DNA from 4 places in the Peribacillus sp. NJ11 genome. Region 1 is predicted to be linked to each of the others. Evidence: riboswitches for the same ligand, from Rfam matches in the RefSeq annotation. Region 1 holds a riboswitch; each other region holds the start of a gene.
What was found. A riboswitch is a leader RNA that binds a small molecule or an ion and turns the genes downstream of it on or off. The one in region 1 is predicted to bind S-adenosylmethionine.

Region 1 (5,254 bases):
AAACAAAAACTGGCTCAAAAGCAAGCAGGTTCAAGTAAAGATAAACTGGAAACCGGCGTTGTGAAGAAAACGAAACAGCTTAAAAGCCAGTTGACCAAAAAGCCGAATAACCAACGTAAGCGTACAGGGGTATAATCCTAATTTGTCAAAGGACAACGACTGTTCGGAGCTTATCAGAGAGCAGTTACCTTTCATGAATGAAGGTACTGCTTTTTTATATGAACGTTCAAATGGGATTTTAGTAATGAGTGAAAGGTTCTAGTGTGACTTCGTATATTTACCATTTATTAGGTAGTTGGAAGGTTGGACTCCTGGTAATTCAGTGGTAAAAAGAATGCTTCGCCCACTTTTTCAAAAGTCGGTAAGGCTAAAAAAACATTTTTTCTCGAATATGGGAATGACATCTCTGTATCTGTTTATTAAAATCATTACAGTTCCACTTGTTTCTGTTTTAAAATTGTAAGAGTGGTGACATGTTGTTACCATATTGTTTTGTTAAAATAATATTTTAAGGTTTTGTAAATAATTTTTTAACTAAAGGAACCTATAAAATTGCATGGAAGGTCTTCTGGAAGGCTTATCAAATCGGTGATTATCCTTTAATTGAAAATATGAAATATATCGGGGGAATAAAGATGGACGAACGGCTGATCGGGAAAAAATATTATGAAACGATGATTGAGGATACAAGGAAGCATCCCATTCAAGCTTTGGGTGAAATGTTTCTCGTGGAACAAAAAAAGGAAAGGGCGGATTTAACCGCAATTCGCTTTGCTCAAGGTGAAGTATACTTTCAGCACCATGACTATGAGGCAGCCATTTTCAAATGGGAAAACATAGAAGGTGAACTTGGTTCATGGGCGAAGAAAAACATCGCCGATGCTTATTTTGAACTGGAAATGTATTCAACCGCGGAGGATATTTATAAATCCGTCGATACGAATGAAGCAGTTTTGAAAACGGAGGTTCTATTGCAACTGTTTTCCCTGTACATAGTGGAATCTAGAAATGATTTGGCTTCCAAAGTCGTGAAAGAAGCAGTCGAGTTTCAACCTGACTACCCGAATGTCACGGAAATAGCACGCGCCTTTTTTGAAGAACAAAAGGATTGGAACAGTGCAGTGGTATTAGCGGCAAATGAAAGTATCCGGACAGAATCAATGGGCTGGTTCGATGTGCTTAAAACGTATATCCAGCAGGGTGTTGCCCAATCGATGGATCCGGATTATTTTTCAACTGTCCTTGGTTCGCTATACACACTGGACCAGGATCGCTTCGAAAAAGTGACGGTTGCACTTTGGAAAAATTATAAATATACGGATTCTTATTTTGAATGGCTAAGAGTGATTAATAACTTGATAGATACCATCGAATTAAACCAAGGGGATGTATGGGATGAGCTTTCCGTCTATTACAGGGATGCATATGCAGGTCTATTAGAAGGAACGCACCTAATCAAAGATTTAAGCCCCGTCGTGCCAAGGTTGCTGGAAAATTGGCTGAAAATCGCAGATGGGGAGCTTTCGCTGTTTGCAGCGGCATCCGCGTTGTCCTGGAATGAAATCTTCCCAGATACGATTAATGCGCTTGTCATTCAGGATGCAGAAAGCCTGTTGGCAAAATCGCCTAAATTGGGAGGCGGACTGGAAGCGGGAGAGAAACTGTTCAATTCCATTATCCAATGGGCTGAAGAGAATGATTTAAGGGTTGGCAATAAGCTTAAGTGGATGGTCGAAGGGCTTAAGGATACTAATAATTTCAATCTTCTTCTTGTGGGAAGTACAGGAAATGGCAAGACATCCTTCATTCAGTCAATTGTTGGCGAGAGCATTGCTGCCGAAGATCATTCATCCCTAGTCAGTGTCAAAGACGGGGATGATTTGGAAATCCTAGAGATTACAGATACAGATAGCAAAGTGGTCATGGAGCTGGCTGAATTGGATGAAACACGCCGTCAGCGCGGGACTATTGTCGATGTGACGATTATCAGTGACTACCTTAGAAATAATGGTCTGCGATTATTGGATACACCGGGGTTCAATGGGGAGAAAAGCGTGGAATCCGATTTCCAAGGCTACTTACATGGCAGTGATGGCCTGATGTTCGTTCTTGATGCCAGGGCGCCTTTCACCGGCAGTGAACGGGATCTATTATTGGAAATTCAAATGATGGCTCCGAAACTGCCTATCCATTTCTTATTGAATAAAATGGATACGATATATAGTGATCAAGTCGCAGTCCGGATGGAAGACGAAACATGGGATAAAGTGAATGCATATTTCCCGAATGCGAAAGTATTCGCTTTCTCCAAACTTTATGACAGCAAGCAGCAGTTGAAGGACCTTTCAGCATTCCTTCAATCGAATTATCAAGATGATAATTGGAAAGAAAGAAGATCTGAAAAAATCCTAGCGTTCATTCGTAAAACTTTATCTTATCTGTTAGAAAAGCGGGCAGCCAATGAACGGAAATGCGAGCATTCCATCTCTTGGAATGAACAGATGGAGGTCAAACTGAATGGTGCGGTCAATCAACTGGCGGATTTGGAAAAAGAAAAAAGTGAAAATATCATAAGGTCTTATCGTTCGCTTAAGGATGAAGTGAAAAATCAGCTTTCTTCTAAAATTCCTGAATTGCTGAGGGATTGCTCTAAATCGTTAACGGAAAGCAGTGATTTCAGTCAGGTCCATGTACAGTTAAACCAGGAAATGAATGAGCGGATTCAAGCATTCATTTCTGACAAGATCATGCCTCAATATTACCGTTCTCTTCAGGATTGGATTGCCAGTTCCCAAATGGAGTTCTCACAAAGCCAGCAGTTTATGGATGAAATGAGTGCCGGTTTCAATGAATTATACAAAGAAGAACGGATCACGCTGGCAGGCGACTTTAGGGTATTGGATGACTGGCGCCGTGATGCCGACCGGATGACAAGCAGTATCCGCATCGAAAACGTTAATATCCTTTTGCGCAGAACTCCATCGCAATTGCTGCTTAAAGGAGCAGGGAAGCTGTTTGGGGCGATACCGCAAAATAAAGCCAATATGTATAATCGTTATAAGAAATACCTGGAAAGTGAAGATTACCTGGATGTTGCCGAAATGATCACGGAACGTTTCCTTACCCAATTTGGATTGTTTGAAAAATCTTTGGATCGGGACATCTCACTTTTCTATCGCAGTTCCTTTGCCTTACTTCAAAAAACGATAGAGCAAACGCAGACAGAAATCAAAGACTACCAGGCTGCATTGGAGCATATGAAAGAAAATCCGGAAGTTTACCGTGACCCGATCACTTTGTTCGAAGTGAAATTACGTCAGTTGGAGAGACTTGAAAAAATCGAGAAAAAGCGTCTAGCCCAGTTGCAAAGAAAATGAAAAATAACGGGGAACATTTCAAATATTCGAAAAACTATTGACTTTACGACTATATCCCTATAAAGTGATAATTACGAAAAACGTAACACAATATATTCTCTTATCAAGAGTGGCGGAGGGACTGGCCCTAAGATGCCCAGCAACCGTTCCATTAGGAATTGGTGCTAAATCCTGCAAAACAGAAATGTTTTGACAGATAAGAGAGGGATAAGTCTGCAAAACAGCTGATTAAACCTCTCTATATTAATAGAGAGGTTTTTATTTTGGGATTTACACCAACTTAACTGATAAGACTAATAAGAAAATATGGAGGGGAACAAGATGAGAAGGTCTATTAAAGGGATATTCATTTCAGCCATGGCTTCGGCTTTGCTTTTAACGGGTTGCTCTACAGGGCAGAGTTCCACAGAATCGAAGAAAGAAGAAAAAGTATCATTTGAAAATGTCCCGGAAAGATTTGCTAATGGGGAAGGAGCCAAAATCAAAGTGATCCGTAAAATTGGCGGTGATGATCATACGGCCCAATACTTAGCAGGAGCGAAGGAAGAAGGAGAAGCACTGGGGTTTCAAGTGGATACATATACAGCCAATGGTGATACGGCTAAATTTCATGATGCGATCGCACAGGCTTTGCAGGAAGATTATGACGGCTATATCATCTCCCATGGTGATGATGCAGCAACAGTGAATGACGTTCAAAAGTTGGTTGATGCAGGCAAAAGCGTTGTTACATTCGATTCAATAAGCGATCTAACTAAAATAGAAGGCGTAACATTAACATCACAGGATGATGAAGCGTTGGCAACACTGGCTCTTGATAAACTGATAGAAGAACAGAAAGGTGAAGCGGCAATTGCGTATCTTTGGGTGGATGGTTTCCCTCCAATGGTAAGAAGAAATGCAGTTTATCAGGAAAAATTAAAAGAAAACCCTGGAATTAAAGAAGTCGAAAGATTCGGAGTGGCGTCTGCAGATACTTCGGTTCAAACACAAAATGCTGTAGCCGCAATGCTGAATAAATACCCTAAAGGTAAATTGGATGCCATTTTCGCAACATGGGATGCCTTCGCTATCGGTGCCGCCCGGGCAATTAAAGAAGCGGGACGCGATGAAGTGAAGATATACGGAATTGATGTGTCGAATGCAGACCTTCAGGAAATTCAATCAGCTGGCAGCTCATGGTCCTACACGGCAGCAGTCGATCCCAAGTTGATCGGTGCAGTGAATATGAGGATATTGGCGAAAAAATTAGCGGGAGAAGAAACGCCGCAAACCTATGACTTAGAGGCTTCACTTATTTCACAAAAGGAAATCCAGGCTTCAAAAGAAGCTGTAAATATGGCAAATCTGTCTGGTATTGTCGAAGGATGGGGTGTATCAGCGGAATTTGAAGAAGATTGGATGAAAGTTTTGAAAGGTCATTACAAAAAGTAAAAGGGGACACTCTCTTTCCAGTGAAGGGAGTGTCTGTTCAATAAGGGGGAATGGACATGGGCACGCAACTAGAAATGAAGAAAATCTCGATTGAATTTCCGGGGGTGAAGGCGCTTAGTGAAGTTGATTTTTCTGTACAATCAGGGAAAGCCCACGCATTGGTCGGTGCTAATGGAGCAGGGAAATCGACGTTAATGAAAGTTTTATCGGGAGCCCATGTTCATTATTCAGGTGACATAGTCATTGATGGGGTGAAGCAGGATATCCGCTCACCAAAAGAGGCGCAGGAACAAGGCATTCAAATTGTTTATCAGGAAGTGGATACGGCCCTCATCCCTTATTTAACCGTTGGGGAAAATGTGATGTTGAATGATATGGTCCAAAACATGGGAAAAAAACAGATGGTCCAATGGAAAGAGCTGCACAATAAAGCTTCTTGTATT
Region 2 (5,254 bases), 2.9 Mb from region 1:
GTCAAACGCTATAAACCGGCATGGGGAAAAATGAGCTTTTTCTGAAATTAAGGATTGTTTCCCAAGGCGTCCACGCCACTGTATTTGAAAAAAGTCCGCTTTTGCTTGATTGGTAAGCCAGACCAATTCACCGTCCAACTGCAGTGGGAGGTAATCTTCCAGGTCCAGATCTTTGATGTAAGCAATGATTTCTGGGAATAAGGGTGATAACTCCTTCTCATTTCGACTCGAGATGCTTATCGTATCGGAGTCTATCGTTAAAATTGCCCTAAAGCCGTCATATTTGATTTCATAACGCCAATCCTTGGAGTTAGGGGCTTCAGGGTAATAGGTTGGCAGCATCGGTTTCATTCTGTAATTACCTCCGCAAATAATTGATAACATTATTTTGCCAAAAAAACGAAGTGTTAGAGTTGGCAATTGTTTTTTCGGTTTTTTTTTAACAAAGGGGAATAATAAAATTGATTTTCTCTTTAAAAATAAGTTATGAGGTGACGAATATGCATACGATGTGGAAGGGGAGCATATCATTCGGTTTGGTGAACATTCCGATCAAACTTCATGCTGCAACGGAAGATAAGGATATATCTTTAAGGACGTTGCATAAGGAGTGTCATTCACCGATTAAATACGAAAAGATGTGTCCGGTTTGCCAAAAAGAAGTGGGAAAGGACGATATAGTCCGCGCTTTTGAATATACAAAGGGAAAGTTTGTTGTATTGGAAGACAGTGAACTAGAACAGCTAAAAAAACAAAATGAAGAAAAAGCAGTGGAAATCGTGGATTTCGTTAAAATTGAAGAAATAGATCCCATTTATTTCAACCGAAGTTATTATATGTCCCCTAATGACGGTGGGATAAAAGCTTATTCCCTTTTGAGGCAGGCCCTAAAGGAATCGAATAAGGTTGGGTTAGCGAAAATCATCATTCGCTCAAAAGAACAAATGGCGGTAATCCGAGTTGTTGATAATACCTTGGTGATGGAAACGATTCATTACCCGGATGAAGTACGCTCCACAGCGGATGTGCCGAATATTCCTGCCAACGATACCATTGTAAAAAAAGAAATCGATACGGCCGTGTTATTGATAGATCAATTAACGACTACTTTCGATCCGACAAAATATACCGATGACTATCGAACCGCTTTACTTGATTTGATTGAATCGAAGAAAACGGGACAAACGACGATTACAGCCAAAACAAAAGAGCCAGTTTCCAACAATGTAACCGATTTAATGGAGGCTTTACAGGCATCCATTGACCGAACGAAACATGATGAACCGGAAAAGAAAAAGACTACCCGAAAGAAAGCGGCACCGAAAAAAAAGAAACAAGCATAAACAGGAAGCTGAGCGGAAGACGCATGATGTCGCTCGGCTTTCTGCTTGTTTTAGCAAGGGATCTTGCCTTCTAATAAGGTAATGAAAGTGACTTAACAGGGAGAGAATTACATAGGGAAGGGATTACAAATAGGTAAGTGGATCACGATGTAAGGAACTGAATGGAATTAAAAGAAAATGATGGATGGAAATGAAGGCAAAAAAATTCGCTCCCTAAAGAGCGACAATGAGGAATTCAATCGTGAAAATCAACATATAGGCGAACGGTTGTAGTTTTCGACTATATATTGTGTTCATATTCTACCATATTTAATTCTGAAATAGCAACAAAATTACTGAAACTAACCTATGAATTTTTCTGGAAATCAATGATATTTCGCCAACTTGGGGCTTTTGCCCTTCTAAACTGCTATATTCCCATAAAAAACTACAGAACAAAATGGATTTTTAGTATAATTTATACATATATAATGATGATATAAATTAAATAAGAATGGAAGATGTAAAATGGAAAATGGAAAAATTGAATCGCTTCATGCCGGAAAGCCCAAACAGGAAAATTTTTCGAATATCGATATCTTTTCAGCGATGGATAAACAAGCAGTGGATGACGTGATAGTAACTAAATCAGGCATAATGGGTGATGGGGTAGGTAATGTAAAGTTCCATGGAGGTCCTGATCGGGCTTTGTGTTTTTACCCCTTTGAGCATTACTCATTATGGAATGAAAGATTCGCTAAAAAGCTAGATATCCCTGCATTCGGTGAAAATTTAACTGTAGCGGGGATGAGGGAAGAAACAACGTATATCGGTGATATTTATCAAATAGGCGAAGTGATTGTTCAAATTAATCAGGGGAGGATCCCTTGTTCGACCATTTCCCACTTCAATCAGGAACCTAAGTTTTTGGAATTCGTGCTGAAAACGAGTTACACTGGTTATTTTGCAAAAGTCATTCAAGAAGGAACGATAAAGAAACAAAACGAAATCGTGCTAATAGATCGTTTGCAAGAAAAAATTTCGGTTCATTATGCAACAGAGGTGATCCTACATAACCGAGATGGGCTGGAAGGCTCAAACGCGTTACTTACACTAGACTCGTTAGCGGAAGACTGGAAACAAAGGATAGTGAAGAGAGTTCAAGCTGCAAAAGAGTGAATGAATTTTGCAAAAGTGAAAAAAATGACGATCAGGTATTGAAATTGACAGATTATTAATGTAAATTAAATATAATCAAATTTTGAAATCTTGTGAAAATTATATAATTGGATCTTATCGAGAGAGGTGGAGGGACTGGCCCGAAGAAACCTCAGCAACCAGCTTAGGCAAAGGTGCTAAATCCAGCAAGCAGAGCTTGATAGATGAGGAGAATGTTTCAAAAGACCTTCTTCTTTGAGAAGGTTTTTTTTCTTTTCTCTCATACTCATATAAAACGACAAAAACAGGATTGTTTTTGAGAGAGGGTGTAATTATGAATTTTCGTAAAGAATTGAAAGAAAGAATGCTGGTTGGAGAAGGGGCAATGGGGACTTTACTGTACTCTTATGGCATCGATCAATGTTATGAGGAATTAAACTGCACGAACCCAGATCAAATAGAGTCCATCCACCGTGCCTATTTGGAAGCTGGTGCAGATATCCTTCAATCGAATACATATGGAGCCAATTTCAATAAATTGAAACGGCATGGACTTGAAGATGAAGTAAGCAGAATAAATCGCCAGGGAGTCATCCTTGCTAAAAAAGCGGCAAAAGGAAAGGCATATGTCTTCGGTACCATAGGGGCACAGCGGAGTATCAGGAAATCGGATTTAAGTATGGAAGAGATAAAGCGAGGTTTTCGTGAACAGCTATACAGTCTGTTGATGGAAAACCCGGATGGGATTCTCTTGGAAACATTTTATGACCTGGAAGAGCTGGAAACCGTTTTGCAAATCGTTAAAAATGAAACTGGACTGCCGATCATCGCAAATGTTTCGATGCATGAACTGGGAAATCTTCAAAATGGAATCCATTTAAATGAAGCCTTTCAAAAACTCGAGCAATTGGGTGCCGATGTTGTTGGGGTGAATTGCCGACTCGGTCCACATCATATGATTCGGGCCTTGGAAGAGGTGAGTTTGCCAAAGCAAGCGTCGATTGCCATTTACCCTAACGCCAGCCTTCCGGATTATGTGGATGGAAGGCTTGTCTATAAAGCTGTGCCGGAATATTTCGGCTCAAGTGCCCTAGACCTTCGTGAGCAAGGTGCCGCGATCATAGGAGGGTGCTGTGGAACGACTCCCCTGCATATTCAAGCTGTAAAGAATGCGATTGGAAGTTTGGCTCCAGTAAAAGAGAAATATACGAAAGCCCGTGAAATAGAAATAATTGAAGTGAACGATAGAGAATTGGAACTCCCTCTGTACGAAAAGGCCAAAACAGAAAGGACGATTCTTGTTGAACTTGATCCTCCGAAAAAGTTGGGAATAGAGAGTTTCATGACTGGTGCCGAGGTTTTGAAAAAAGCAGGGGTCGATTCCATTACATTGGCGGATAATTCACTTGCTTCACCAAGGATATCGAATGATGCACTGGCTAATTTGCTGAAGAACCAATTGAATGTAAAGCCGATGGTGCATATAACATGCCGGGATCGAAATTTAATTGGCCTGCAGTCACATTTAATGGGCCTGCAGACGGTTGGGCTGGATGAATTATTGATCATCACCGGAGATCCCTCTAAAATTGGGGACTTCCCGGGAGCCACTTCGGTTTATGATTTATCGTCGTTTGACCTAATAAGCATGGTCAAACAATTTAATGAAGGTCTATCCTATTCCGGTCAGAGTTTGGGCCAGCGGGCTAATTTTAAAATTGCCGCCGCTTTTAATCCCAATGTGAAATATTTGGATAAAGCCGTACAGAGAATGGAAAAGAAGATTGCCTGCGGTGCCCAATCCTTTTTGACACAGCCAATTTATTCAGTTGAGCAGATTGAAGAAGTTCATGAAGCTACAAAACATTTAGAAACCCCGGTTTTCGTCGGTATCATGCCATTGACAAGCACACGGAATGCCGAATTCATCCATAATGAGATCCCGGGCATCAAATTGCCGGATAATGTCAGGAGGGCCATGGCTTTAGCGGGGAATGACCCTGTAAAGTCAAGAATTGAAGGGGTGAATATCGCACGCGAGCTAGTCGACGCGGCAAGGGAAAAATTCAAGGGCATATATTTAATCACTCCGTTCCTTCGCTATGAAATGACGGCGGAACTTACGAAATATATTAGAAAAGTCGATAGTAAACATACATCAGAGGTGGCAGTACATGAATAAAAAAGCGATTCAAGATCAGTTGGATACTAAGATTCTCCTGCTCGATGGAGCGATGGGAACCATGCTTCAAGCGGAGAATTTAACAGCAGAGGACTTTGGCGGGGAACAATTCGAGGGTTGCAACGAGTATTTATCACTGACACAACCAGAAATCATCCAATCCATCCATGAAAAATATTTAGCAGCAGGTGCTGATATCATTGAAACAAATACCTTCGGAGCGACTAGCATCGTTCTTGAGGAATACCAAATAAGCACGATTGCCTACAAGCTTAATAAAATTTCAGCTGAGCTTGCCGTTAAAGCATGTGAAAAATATTCAAATGATGATTGGCCAAGATATGTAGCTGGCTCGATGGGGCCCACCACAAAAACGCTATCCGTAACAGGTGGAACGACTTTTGATATTTTAACCGATTCTTATAAAGAACAGGCACTCGGTCTTTTGGATGGCGGGGTAGACTTGTTATTGGTGGAAACCTGTCAGGATATGCTTAATGTCAAGGCAGCCTTTTCTGGAATAAAAGCAGCCTTCGCTAAATCAGGAAAAGATGTGCCTGTCATCATATCAGGTACGATCGAACCGATGGGG
Region 3 (5,254 bases), 4.8 Mb from region 1:
CACTGCCTTATTTGCCGGAAACGTATCCATTTCAATCCATGTCCGTGGTGGAAACCCTTCTTTCCCATTACCGTCAAGTTTATATAAAGCCCATTCACGGCAGCCTCGGTCTAGGGATTCACCAAATTCTTTATGATAAGCATGAGGATGTTTACTATTGCCGCTATACAAATGAAGCAAAAGAAAATAAACTGCAAAAGTTTTCCACTTTGGAAGCCATTGTTAAACATATTTTTCACGACCGGCCGCTTGAGAACCTTATCGTGCAGCAGGGGATCCCATTAATTCGATCTGAAAAACGTCCAGTGGATTTCCGGGTCCATACGAACAAGGACAGTAATGGAAAATGGCAGGTGTCCGCGATTGCAGCAAAAATCGCTGGTGCCGGTAGCGTCACGACCCATATTAAAAGCGGGGGTGTCATCAAAACGGTCGCCGAATTGTTTGGAGATGACGATGAAGCGAAAGAAGTCGAACGAAAGCTATCGGAAGCCGCACTGATTCTAAGTGACAGTATAGAAAAGAACTTGGACGGCATCATTGCAGAAATAGGATTTGATTTTGGATTGGATAAAAAAGGGCAGGTTTGGATGTTTGAAGCCAATTCCAAACCTGGACGTTCCATCTTCTCCCATCCAAAACTCAAGGATTTCGAATTGCTGACCAGAAAGCTCAGCCTTGATTATGCCATTTATCTTACGGAACAGACGATTACGAAATCAATCAGTGTGCCGCGATGAACATTTTTTACGATATCCGCACTGAAAATTGGCACCACACTCATGAGAATGCGGATCTTTTCGCCGGGTCTGCCAAAGAGGAGATCAGCTATAAAAAGGACCATTCGAATCACCCCCTAATTCCTATCACCATATTTCCAGGTAACCGGATGCTTGTCGTCGGAATACTGACTGTTTCCAATCCCAAAAAGGAATCAGGTTTGGGTGGAAACCTGACCCTTTTTCGGGACCTATCCTTATATTTATTGAAACACGGGATTTTGATTTATGCATTCACAGGAAATGCCCTGCATTCCGAGTCGTTGAGAGGGTATGTTTTTTCCTCCACTTCAAACAAATGGATCGAGTGTAAGATGCCGCTCCCTGACATCGTCTATAACCGTATCCCATCGAGGGGCTATGAGGCTTCAGAAGAATTCCAGAGTCTCATCAACCACTTTAAAGAATATCGAATTAACCTTTTCAACCCTTGTTTTATAGATAAATATGTAATGTTCGAAGCATTAACGGAAGACGGGGCCCTCACCACTCACCTCCCCCCCACCATGATCCTGCGGAACAGCGATTGCTTGGATGCTTTCCTCGAAACCCACAGGCATATTTACCTTAAACCATGCAAAGGAAGCCAAGGGAAGGGCATTTATACCATCATCAAAAATCCTGATGGGACACTTTTTTTCAATAGCCTAAAGCATAGTGAGTCCTTTCCGGATTTCACTTCATTCTGGGAAACAAAAAAAAGGGATTTATTAAAAAGAAGCTACCTTGCTCAACAGGCGATCATACCGAAAAAAATTTTTGGTCATCGTTACGATTACAGGATTCTCGTCCATTATGAAAAAGGTTTTTATAAAGTGACCGGCAAAGCAGTAAGGATGTCACAAACTCAGGAAATCACCACCCACACTCCCCGAGGGGGTAAGCTTTTTCCTTATCAAGACCTGCAATCAAGAAGCTTAAATCAAAAATTAGCGAATATCGCCCAAAAATGCGGTGAGTCTCTTTCGAAAAAAATCGGGTTTCTCGGAGAATTTTCCATTGATATAGGGGAAGATGAATCGGGTTCGCTCTTCATATACGAAGTGAACTCAAAGCCCATGCAGTTCGATGAAGAGGAAATTGAAGCTAACCGGCTTTTGCATTTAAAAAATCTTTTCATTGAATTGACTTTTTCCAACCTGACAATAAAATGACACCTCCAGCTGCCGTTTTACATTATAATGAAATGAAAGACAGCATATATGGAGGTTATACATATGATCACCCATTTTCAGTGGGCACCACTGCATAAGAATCTGCCAGGATGGAAAATTTCATTTTATTTCAAAAAGGAGGCAATCAAAGCCTTGTACCATAAAGATGGATCCATCGAATGGACAGCCAACCCACCTTCCGAAACAGATGAAACCCAACTCAAAAGCATGATCCATGACTTAATGGTCTACCATGTATATGATTGAGCCCTTTCCCCTTTTTCATTCATTAACCCTCTGAACGGAATAAAAATCCCTCCTTTGCCTAAACTAAAGAAAAAGCTAGGAGGGATTTATTTTGGATAAAGAAAAAATGACATTTTTGAAGGATACCGAATATGATGGCAAGGATTCCGTTTTCCTCGATATCGACCGAATCATCAATGAAGGAATGGCAGGCGGAAATGTGTATGAAGTCGCTAACCTTCAGAACATCGAGGAAGCACATGATTTTTATGATGAAACAGATCCCAATATCAATAAATAAACACTCGTGGGCTCTCTTTTTGGGGAGCTCCACTTAAAAAAAGTGAACTTTCGTTCATGCGTCATATTCCCCACTAACAAATGTTTTTTTATGAAAAGCACCCCCTCCATAAAAAAACAACTTCCCGGATGGAAGTTGTTTGAGTGCAAATTAAATATTACAACATGCTGTCTTCTTGCCTTTTTCCAATTCCCGCACTCTATCCCCCGTAGGCATTTGATATTATGCTAAAAGCATTAATATCAGTGCTCGTCCTTTCAATATCTATTGTTAATATTCAAATAGTTCCATTATCCCTGGCATTCAAAACATTTTCGTTTAATATCGAAGTTATGATATGCTCTGAATCCCATTCATGTCCAGATATCTCGATAAGGGGATAGCGATTCGGTAAAACGACTTGCTGGATTTCATGGACTGTATGCCCTTGATCATGTAAGCGTAAAATTTCACCTTGGAGGTTTTCCAAATAATCGAGTTTATTTCGAAACATTTCCTTTCCGTCAGGCACATGCCCAGCATGGCAGCAAAACACTTCCCCAAAGTCATATCGGAGTAATTTTTTTATGGAATCGATGATGATCGGGACAGACTCTTCCCGTAAGATAAGCTTTGTTTTTGGTGTTACGAAAAGGTCTCCAGAAAAGAGCATGCCAGTGCTGTGATTCAAATACACCATATGGTCCTTCGCATGACCAGGGGTAAAAATCGGCTCCCACGTTTGGGTGCGGGAATGAATGGCCTTGCCTAGCGGCTCAGCCTTAAAGGCGTCTCTTTTTCCCCAAAACATTTTACGATATTCAGGATATTCAGCATCCTTCGCACAAGTATCAACCGACATCGGATGAATGAATATCGGAACCTTTTTATGTTCCTTTATCCAGGCAGCGCCTCCCGTATGGTCCTCATGATAGTGCGTCAGGGCAACTGTTTCGAAGTCTGCGGACTCATAGAATGGAATAAGTCCTTCCAATAAAATCTGTGCGCCAGTATCTATCAATAGCCCATCCGTTAAAAAAACATAAACACTCATCCCCGACTTGACCCCGTCAGGAGTCCCGTGCACACAAACCACATCATTTACCGTCTTAATCTCTATCATGCATTTCCACCCCATCATTGTACAAAAATAGTTTTTTCTCCCTTTTTCACTTTATTATAATAAATGTATTATCTCTTTACCCTTTTGACAAGGAAATAATGGAATATCTGGATATAAAAGACGGATTATTGACTAAGAGCCCTTTTGACAGGAATGGTTTTAATGAACCGCACGGAACATTATCGAAAAAAACCATCACCAAATCACAGAAACGATTGACATTGTGGAATTTTACAAATATTATAGATTATATTATAAAACTTGAAATATTCTAAAATAATAGTTTACTTATCAAGAGTGACGGAGGGATCAGGCCCTGTGATGTCCGGCAACCGCCCTTCGGGAACGGTGCCACTTCCTGCAGAATGTTTGCATTCTGAAAGATAAGACGAGATATAATTTCGCTGCCTCTTTCTGAATGATAGAGGCAGTTTTTTATGTTTAAGGGGGAAGGATCATGATTGAAATCCGTTCAGTCCGAAAGGAATACATCACGAAGAAAAACCGAGTTATCGGAGTGGATAACGTATCTTTAACCATTCAAAAAGGCGAAGTGTATGGAATTGTCGGCTACAGCGGAGCTGGAAAAAGCTCATTACTCCGCTGCTTGAATTTGCTTGAACGTCCGACAGCCGGAAATATCATCATTGACGGCATTGATTTAACCTCTTTATCAAGTAAAGAGCTTCGTAAACAACGTCAAAAAATCGGAATGATATTTCAACACTTTTCCCTGGTCAGTTCAAAAACCGTTTATGAAAATGTCGCTTTCGCCTTAAAGGCCGCGCATCAATCGAAGGACGCCATCAGGTTACGTGTATTGGAATTGCTGGAAATCGTAGGGCTCAGTGATAAAAAAGATGTCTATCCGGCACAGCTTAGCGGTGGACAGAAGCAACGGGTCGGCATAGCCCGGGCCTTAGCAAATGACCCCACCGTACTGTTATGTGATGAAGCGACTTCAGCCCTTGATCCAACAACAACAAAAGCGATTTTACAGTTATTAAAAAAGATAAGCAGGGAGCTCGGGATCACCATCGTGTTGATTACACATGAAATGGAAGTGGTCAAAGAACTATGCCACCGAGTCGCCGTCATGCAGGATGGACGGGTAATTGAAGAAGGTTCCGTTTATAAAATATTTTCACAGCCAAAGCAGGAGTTAACGAAGCAATTCATCAGCAGTGTATTGGATTTCGAACTTCCCTCACATTTGATTGAGGGAAGTAAAGGAACGATTATTAAAATTCAATTCGAAGGGCAAACCGCCGGTGAATCGATTCTCTCCGACGCTCTCCAATCCCATTCAGTAAAGGGGAATATCCTGCACGGTAAAATTGAGTATATTCAGGATGTCCCTTTAGGCATCTTGATCATTGAGTTAATCGGTGAGGCCGCTGAAATTCATTCGGCATTGGAATATATAAAAAATCGTTCCAGTTCTGTGGAGGTGTTAAAACATGTCATTTCTTGATTCCATCGTCAATATTTTACCTGATCTTAATAAAGCCTTTCTTGAAACGATTTATATGGTCGGCGTTTCCCTTGCGGTAGCCCTTTTGATAGGTTTACCACTTGGAGTATTGCTGTTTACGACAACCAGGAATTTATTCTTTGAAAATAGCGTCGTGAATCGATCACTCGGTTTCGCAGTCAATATTGTCCGTTCAAT
Region 4 (5,254 bases), 970 kb from region 1:
CTTGATCAGCACGCACACCAGCTTTCGCCAGACCTGCATCATTCAATTGCTGATGGGTCGTACTGGCAGGGTGAATGATTAAACTCTTCGCATCCCCTACATTCGCTACATGGGACCATAATTCCACCGAATTGATAAGTTTCGCCCCGGCTTCGCGGTCTCCCTTTATTCCAAAAGTCACAACAGATCCTGCTCCCTTAGGCAAATATTTATCCGCAAGGGCTTTATCGGGATGATCCTCATTAGCAGGATGCGAAACCCAAGTCACGGCAGGGTGATTTTTCAAATATTGAAGTACAGACTTCGTGTTCGAAAGATGCTCTTTCATCCTCACATGCAGCGTTTCAAGTCCAAGCGTAAACTGGAATGCGCTTTGGGCACTTAGCGCAGGGCCTAAATCACGAAGTAACTGCACTCGGGCTTTCGTTATAAAAGCGGCTGGTCCAACTGCCTCGGCGTATACCAGACCGTCGTAACTTGGATCAGGCTCCGTAAAGCCAGGGTAGTTTGGCGAGTTCCAATCGAACTTCCCGCCATCCACGATGACACCGCCTAAGGTGGTTCCATTTCCCAGAAGCCATTTTGTAGCGGAATGGATGACAATATCCGCTCCAAAATCAATTGGTCTGCATAGATACGGTGTAGCGAAGGTATTATCAATGATTAAAGGTATCCCGGCATCGTGGGCAATGTCGGCTACCGCTTCAATATCAAGGACCCTCAAACTTGGATTTCCGATCGTTTCGGCAAATATGGCTTTAGTTCTTGGCGTAATCGCCCTTTTGAAATTTTCAGGGTCATCAGGAGAAACGAACTTCACTTTAATCCCATATTTAGGAAGAGTGTTTTCAAAAAGATTATACGTACCGCCATATAAAGTGGAGGCTGAAACGATCTCATCCCCTGCACCGGCAATATTCAAGATTGACAGTGAGATGGCAGCCATTCCGCTTGCTGTTGCCAATCCGCCGATACCGCCTTCCAATAAGGCCATTCTTTCCTCAAAAACGCTGACCGTGGGATTATGTAGTCGTGTATATATATAGCCATTCTCCTTTAAACCAAATAAATTCGCTGCATGGTCAGTGTCTTTGAACAAGTATGCATTGCTTTGGTAGATCGGGACTGCACGTGCACCTGTTTCATCAGCTTGCAAACCGCCATGAACACTCAATGTTTCGAAACGTAACTTTTTCTCTGACATACTATTTCTCCTCTTTCTCTATGGATTTAGTAGGAATTAAATTGAAACCGGGCCTTTCATAAACAAAAAAACCACTTCCATAAGAAGAGGTTTTAATAACGCACCTCATCTTTTCAGAGCTAACACTCTGCTGGAATTAGCACCGTATATAAATTTATACCGGTTGCCGGGCTTCGTCGGGCCAGTCCCTCCGCCACTCTTGATAAGAACTATTAAATTCAGATGCTTTCTTAATACAAAATATAACATTTTAGAATTAACCAGTCAATGAATTGTTAGAATATTCTTTGTTTAATTCCGGTTTGGCCGCCACATGTCCACAACTAAAAAAACCAATCCATTTCTGATTGGTTTCTTAGCTGATCTCCTTAAGCAATCCATACAAATAAGGAACGGATTGAAAGGCATATATTTTTTTGTGCAGCTGCCCTTCTTTGAAAAGCAATAAACACGGGACACTTTCTATTTCATATGATTCGGCAATCGCTTGAACATAATTCATATTCATTTTACCTGCCTTCAGTTCCGGGAAAAGTTCCATGGATATCGTCAGCATCTTGGAAGCCACCTGACAGGTGCCGCATAAAGGCGTATATAAATATAAGCAAAATGTTTCCCCTTGTTCAACGGCAAGCTTACACTCTTCTTCTTTCCATTCCTGAATCAATTAGTCGTTCACCCTTTGACTTAAAAATTTCATTTTAACATTCATATTGGCAGATAGAAGCACAGTTGCGATATGATGTTCAGGTGAGCTCTCCACTTCTTTGTACATTTTATTAATATACAGGTGGTTCGCTTCCGGCATTTCCCTTCGGAATTGCTTCCGCAGCTTTTCTCCTGATTCATCTGCGTCAAAAAGGAGATAAACATCACGGTCCATCAATTCATCCACTAATTCATCAAGCTTAGTTAATGATATGGTCCCATTCGTACATCTAATTTCCACATCTTCATCTAAAACGGAGGCAACTTTTCTTCTATCGGAACTGCCTTCTACAATGATCACTTTATCGAATTCGCCCCATTCCATGTCATCACTCCATCTCACGAATTATGTGCGCAACTATGATTGTACAAAATGAAAAAGAGAGCAGGCCTTTTCAGTCCCCCCTCTTCTTCGTTTTTAACCGTTAATCAAACTCTCATATTCCTCAGCGCTCATCAGGTTTTCAATATCACTGCTATTTGATGGTTCAAGCACAATCATCCATGCTTTTTCAAAAGGAGATTCATTTACATATTCAGGGTTGTCACTTAAGTCTTCGTTTACTTCAACAACCTTGCCACTGATAGGAGCATACAGCTCAGAAACGGTCTTAACGGATTCAACACTTCCAAATGGTTCGTTCGCTTTCAGTTCATCCCCGATTTCTGGAAGCTCAACGAAGACGATGTCCCCTAGCTCGGACTGGGCGAAAGCTGTAATTCCAATGCGCACTGTTCCATCTTCGGTTTTTACCCATTCATGTTCTTTAGTGTAACGAAGTTCTTTTGGTGTTGTTGTCATTATAAACCCTCCATATGTACATCTTATTTTATCTATTCCATTATAAGGTAGATTTATTGTTTAAGTAAGGAATTAACCAAATATTTTGTAAAATTTCAGTTCCAAACCTGTTCGAATTGCTCTTCTTTGAATCCTACCGTCACTTTGGTACCATCCGTAACAATCGGCCTTTTCAGAAGCATGCCATCTGTGGACAATATATCAAGCATCTCTGCTTCAGAAGCTTCTTTCAGCCTATCCTTTAAGCCCAGCTCCCGATATTTTTGACCGCTAGTATTGAAAAACTTCTTCAACTCCAAATTACTGATTTTATATAGTTGTTCAATTTCAGTTCGCGAAGGCGGATTTTCCGCTATATGAATCGCTTCATATTGCAGTTCATGATTATCCAGCCACTTCTTCGCATTACGGCATGTGCCGCATTTTGGGTACCAATATAATGTTAAGCCCATCATTTCACCACCTATCAATAGAATACCCGTTTTCACCACGCAATACAACGAAATGTCTTGTGAATTTCCAATGCAATTTCATCAAAGGAAATAAAGGGAATGCCTTTACGGGCATTCCCTTTACAGATTCTGATTCATTGCTTAAAGTGCATATTTTTCCGTTTCGATTACCTTAACGGAAGCTTCACGTTTTTTCGCAATGACATTGATTGGATTGTGTCTTGTCAGCTTGCGAAGCGAAGAAAGCATGATGCGAAGGGTATCGCCTGTTTCCACCGCAATTAACGTTTCCTTTGCATGCTGTTCTATTTCATTGAAAGCTTCCTGAACGAAAATTTCCGTGTAAAGCACTTTTTGTTTGTTCTTCTCCAGTCCTGTAGCCGCAATTGCTTTTTCCGTACGTAATACCACGGATTCAGCTGCATATGCAAGGGATGCTATATCAGCAATGTTGGAGAGGATTTCTTGTTCTTGATCAAGCTTATTGCCGTATTTCTGTGCAGCAAGGCCAGCTGCCAAAATACCGATTTTCTTAGCGTTTCTAACAAGCATTTTTTCTTGTGCCAATGGCTCATCGCCAGGTTCTTCCGGCATCATCATCATTAATTCCTCTTGCAGGCCTTGAGCCTTTTGAAGAAGCGGCAATTCCCCTTTAAGTGCTTTCTTCAGGAAAGTTCCCGGTACAAGCAATCGGTTGATTTCATTTGTACCTTCAAAAATCCGGTTAATACGGGAATCACGATATGCTTTTTCAATTTCATACTCCTGCATGAATCCATAACCGCCATGAAGCTGTACGCCTTCGTCCGTAACATAATCCAATACTTCGGAAGCGAAGAATTTATTCAATGAACACTCAATTGCATATTCAGCGATTGCAGCTGCCATTGATTTTCCATCTTTCACTTGCTCATCCGTCAATTTGCTTTGCCTTTGATCATAAAGGCCAACAGTACGGTATACAGAGCTTTCTGCTGCATAAATTTTAGACGCCATTGTTGCAAGTTTTTCTTTCGTCAAGTTAAAATCGGAAATTTTCGTTTTGAACTGTTGGCGTTGATTCGTATAAGCAGCTGTAATCTCAAGGGCACGTTTAGATCCGCCGACAGCACCCACGCCTAATTTATAACGGCCAATATTCAGGATATTGAAAGCAATGACATGCCCTTTTCCTGCTACACCCAAAAGGTTTTCAACGGGTACATGAACATCTTCGAGGATTAATGTACGTGTAGATGAGCTTTTGATGCCCATTTTCTTCTCTTCAGCACCAGTCGATACACCTTCATAATCACGCTCTACAATGAAAGCAGAGAATTGTTCGCCGTCGATTTTGGCGTATACACAGAAGACATCTGCAAAACCTGCATTTGTAATCCATTGTTTTTCACCATTTAAAATATAGTGTGTTCCTTCAGCATTCAATTTCGCAGTCGTTTTTGCCCCCAAGGCATCTGAACCTGAGCTGGGTTCCGTTAAGGCATATGCAGCAATTTTCTCACCCGTTGCCAGTAAAGGGAGATATTTTTTCTTTTGTTCTTCATTCCCGAATAATACGATTGGCAAAGATCCGATACCTACGTGTGCACCATGCGTAATTCCGAAGCCGCCTGAAAGTGCCATTTTTTCTGTAATTAATGCCGAACTGACTTTATCAAGACCCAATCCGCTGTATTCCTCAGGAACGTCAGCACCAAGTAAACCGATTTCACCTGCATGCTTCAGTAATTTTACAGAACGGTCGAATTCATGGTTTTCTAAATGTTCAACCTGCGGCAGAATTTCATTCACCACAAAATCCTCTGAAGTTTTGGCAATCATTTTATGCTCTTCGGAATAATCTTCCGGTGTAAACACTTGATCATACGTAATATCTTCTACTAAAAAGGCTCCGCCTTTAATGAGGTTATCTGTTGTTTGATTGGACATGTTTTTTCCTCCTAAGTGATTTATGAAAGTTAAACCGCCGGAAGCATGTTGACAGCTTCCGGAAGGGATTGAATTACGCTAATAATTCAAATACTCCAGCAGCGCCCATTCCGCCGCCGATACACATTGTCACAACTCCGAATTGTTGGTTTCTGCGCT

Region 2: it holds a riboswitch for S-adenosylmethionine, as region 1 does, so the genes downstream of both, QUF86_RS17440 (bifunctional homocysteine S-methyltransferase/methylenetetrahydrofolate reductase) here and QUF86_RS03090 (sugar ABC transporter substrate-binding protein) in region 1, are expected to answer to the same signal.
Region 3: it holds a riboswitch for S-adenosylmethionine, as region 1 does, so the genes downstream of both, QUF86_RS26690 (methionine ABC transporter ATP-binding protein) here and QUF86_RS03090 (sugar ABC transporter substrate-binding protein) in region 1, are expected to answer to the same signal.
Region 4: it holds a riboswitch for S-adenosylmethionine, as region 1 does, so the genes downstream of both, QUF86_RS07755 (O-acetylhomoserine aminocarboxypropyltransferase/cysteine synthase family protein) here and QUF86_RS03090 (sugar ABC transporter substrate-binding protein) in region 1, are expected to answer to the same signal.

What each region holds. Positions count from the first base shown of each region.
Region 1 covers NZ_JAUCFO010000001.1:616,932-622,185, reverse strand. Annotated here, with positions in the region: gene QUF86_RS03100 (hypothetical protein) at 1-135, shown strand, start outside; gene QUF86_RS03095 (GTPase domain-containing protein) at 636-3,377, shown strand; SAM riboswitch class I at 3,475-3,580, shown strand; gene QUF86_RS03090 (sugar ABC transporter substrate-binding protein) at 3,699-4,811, shown strand; gene QUF86_RS03085 (sugar ABC transporter ATP-binding protein) at 4,868-5,254, shown strand, end outside.
Region 2 covers NZ_JAUCFO010000001.1:3,515,624-3,520,877, forward strand. Annotated here, with positions in the region: gene ligD (DNA ligase D) at 1-351, opposite strand, end outside; gene ku (non-homologous end joining protein Ku) at 501-1,343, shown strand; gene QUF86_RS17435 (MOSC domain-containing protein) at 1,851-2,501, shown strand; SAM riboswitch class I at 2,613-2,711, shown strand; gene QUF86_RS17440 (bifunctional homocysteine S-methyltransferase/methylenetetrahydrofolate reductase) at 2,815-4,662, shown strand; gene metH (methionine synthase) at 4,655-5,254, shown strand, end outside.
Region 3 covers NZ_JAUCFO010000001.1:5,452,009-5,457,262, forward strand. Annotated here, with positions in the region: gene QUF86_RS26665 (YheC/YheD family endospore coat-associated protein) at 1-740, shown strand, start outside; gene QUF86_RS26670 (YheC/YheD family endospore coat-associated protein) at 737-1,933, shown strand; gene QUF86_RS26675 (YheE family protein) at 1,997-2,200, shown strand; gene QUF86_RS26680 (hypothetical protein) at 2,292-2,480, shown strand; gene QUF86_RS26685 (MBL fold metallo-hydrolase) at 2,758-3,582, opposite strand; SAM riboswitch class I at 3,868-3,972, shown strand; gene QUF86_RS26690 (methionine ABC transporter ATP-binding protein) at 4,040-5,056, shown strand; gene QUF86_RS26695 (methionine ABC transporter permease) at 5,043-5,254, shown strand, end outside.
Region 4 covers NZ_JAUCFO010000001.1:1,586,392-1,591,645, reverse strand. Annotated here, with positions in the region: gene QUF86_RS07755 (O-acetylhomoserine aminocarboxypropyltransferase/cysteine synthase family protein) at 1-1,204, opposite strand, end outside; SAM riboswitch class I at 1,307-1,413, opposite strand; gene QUF86_RS07750 (thioredoxin family protein) at 1,560-1,871, opposite strand; gene QUF86_RS07745 (toprim domain-containing protein) at 1,872-2,237, opposite strand; gene gcvH (glycine cleavage system protein GcvH) at 2,331-2,714, opposite strand; gene QUF86_RS07735 (arsenate reductase family protein) at 2,810-3,166, opposite strand; gene QUF86_RS07730 (acyl-CoA dehydrogenase family protein) at 3,308-5,095, opposite strand; gene QUF86_RS07725 (acetyl-CoA C-acetyltransferase) at 5,169-5,254, opposite strand, start outside.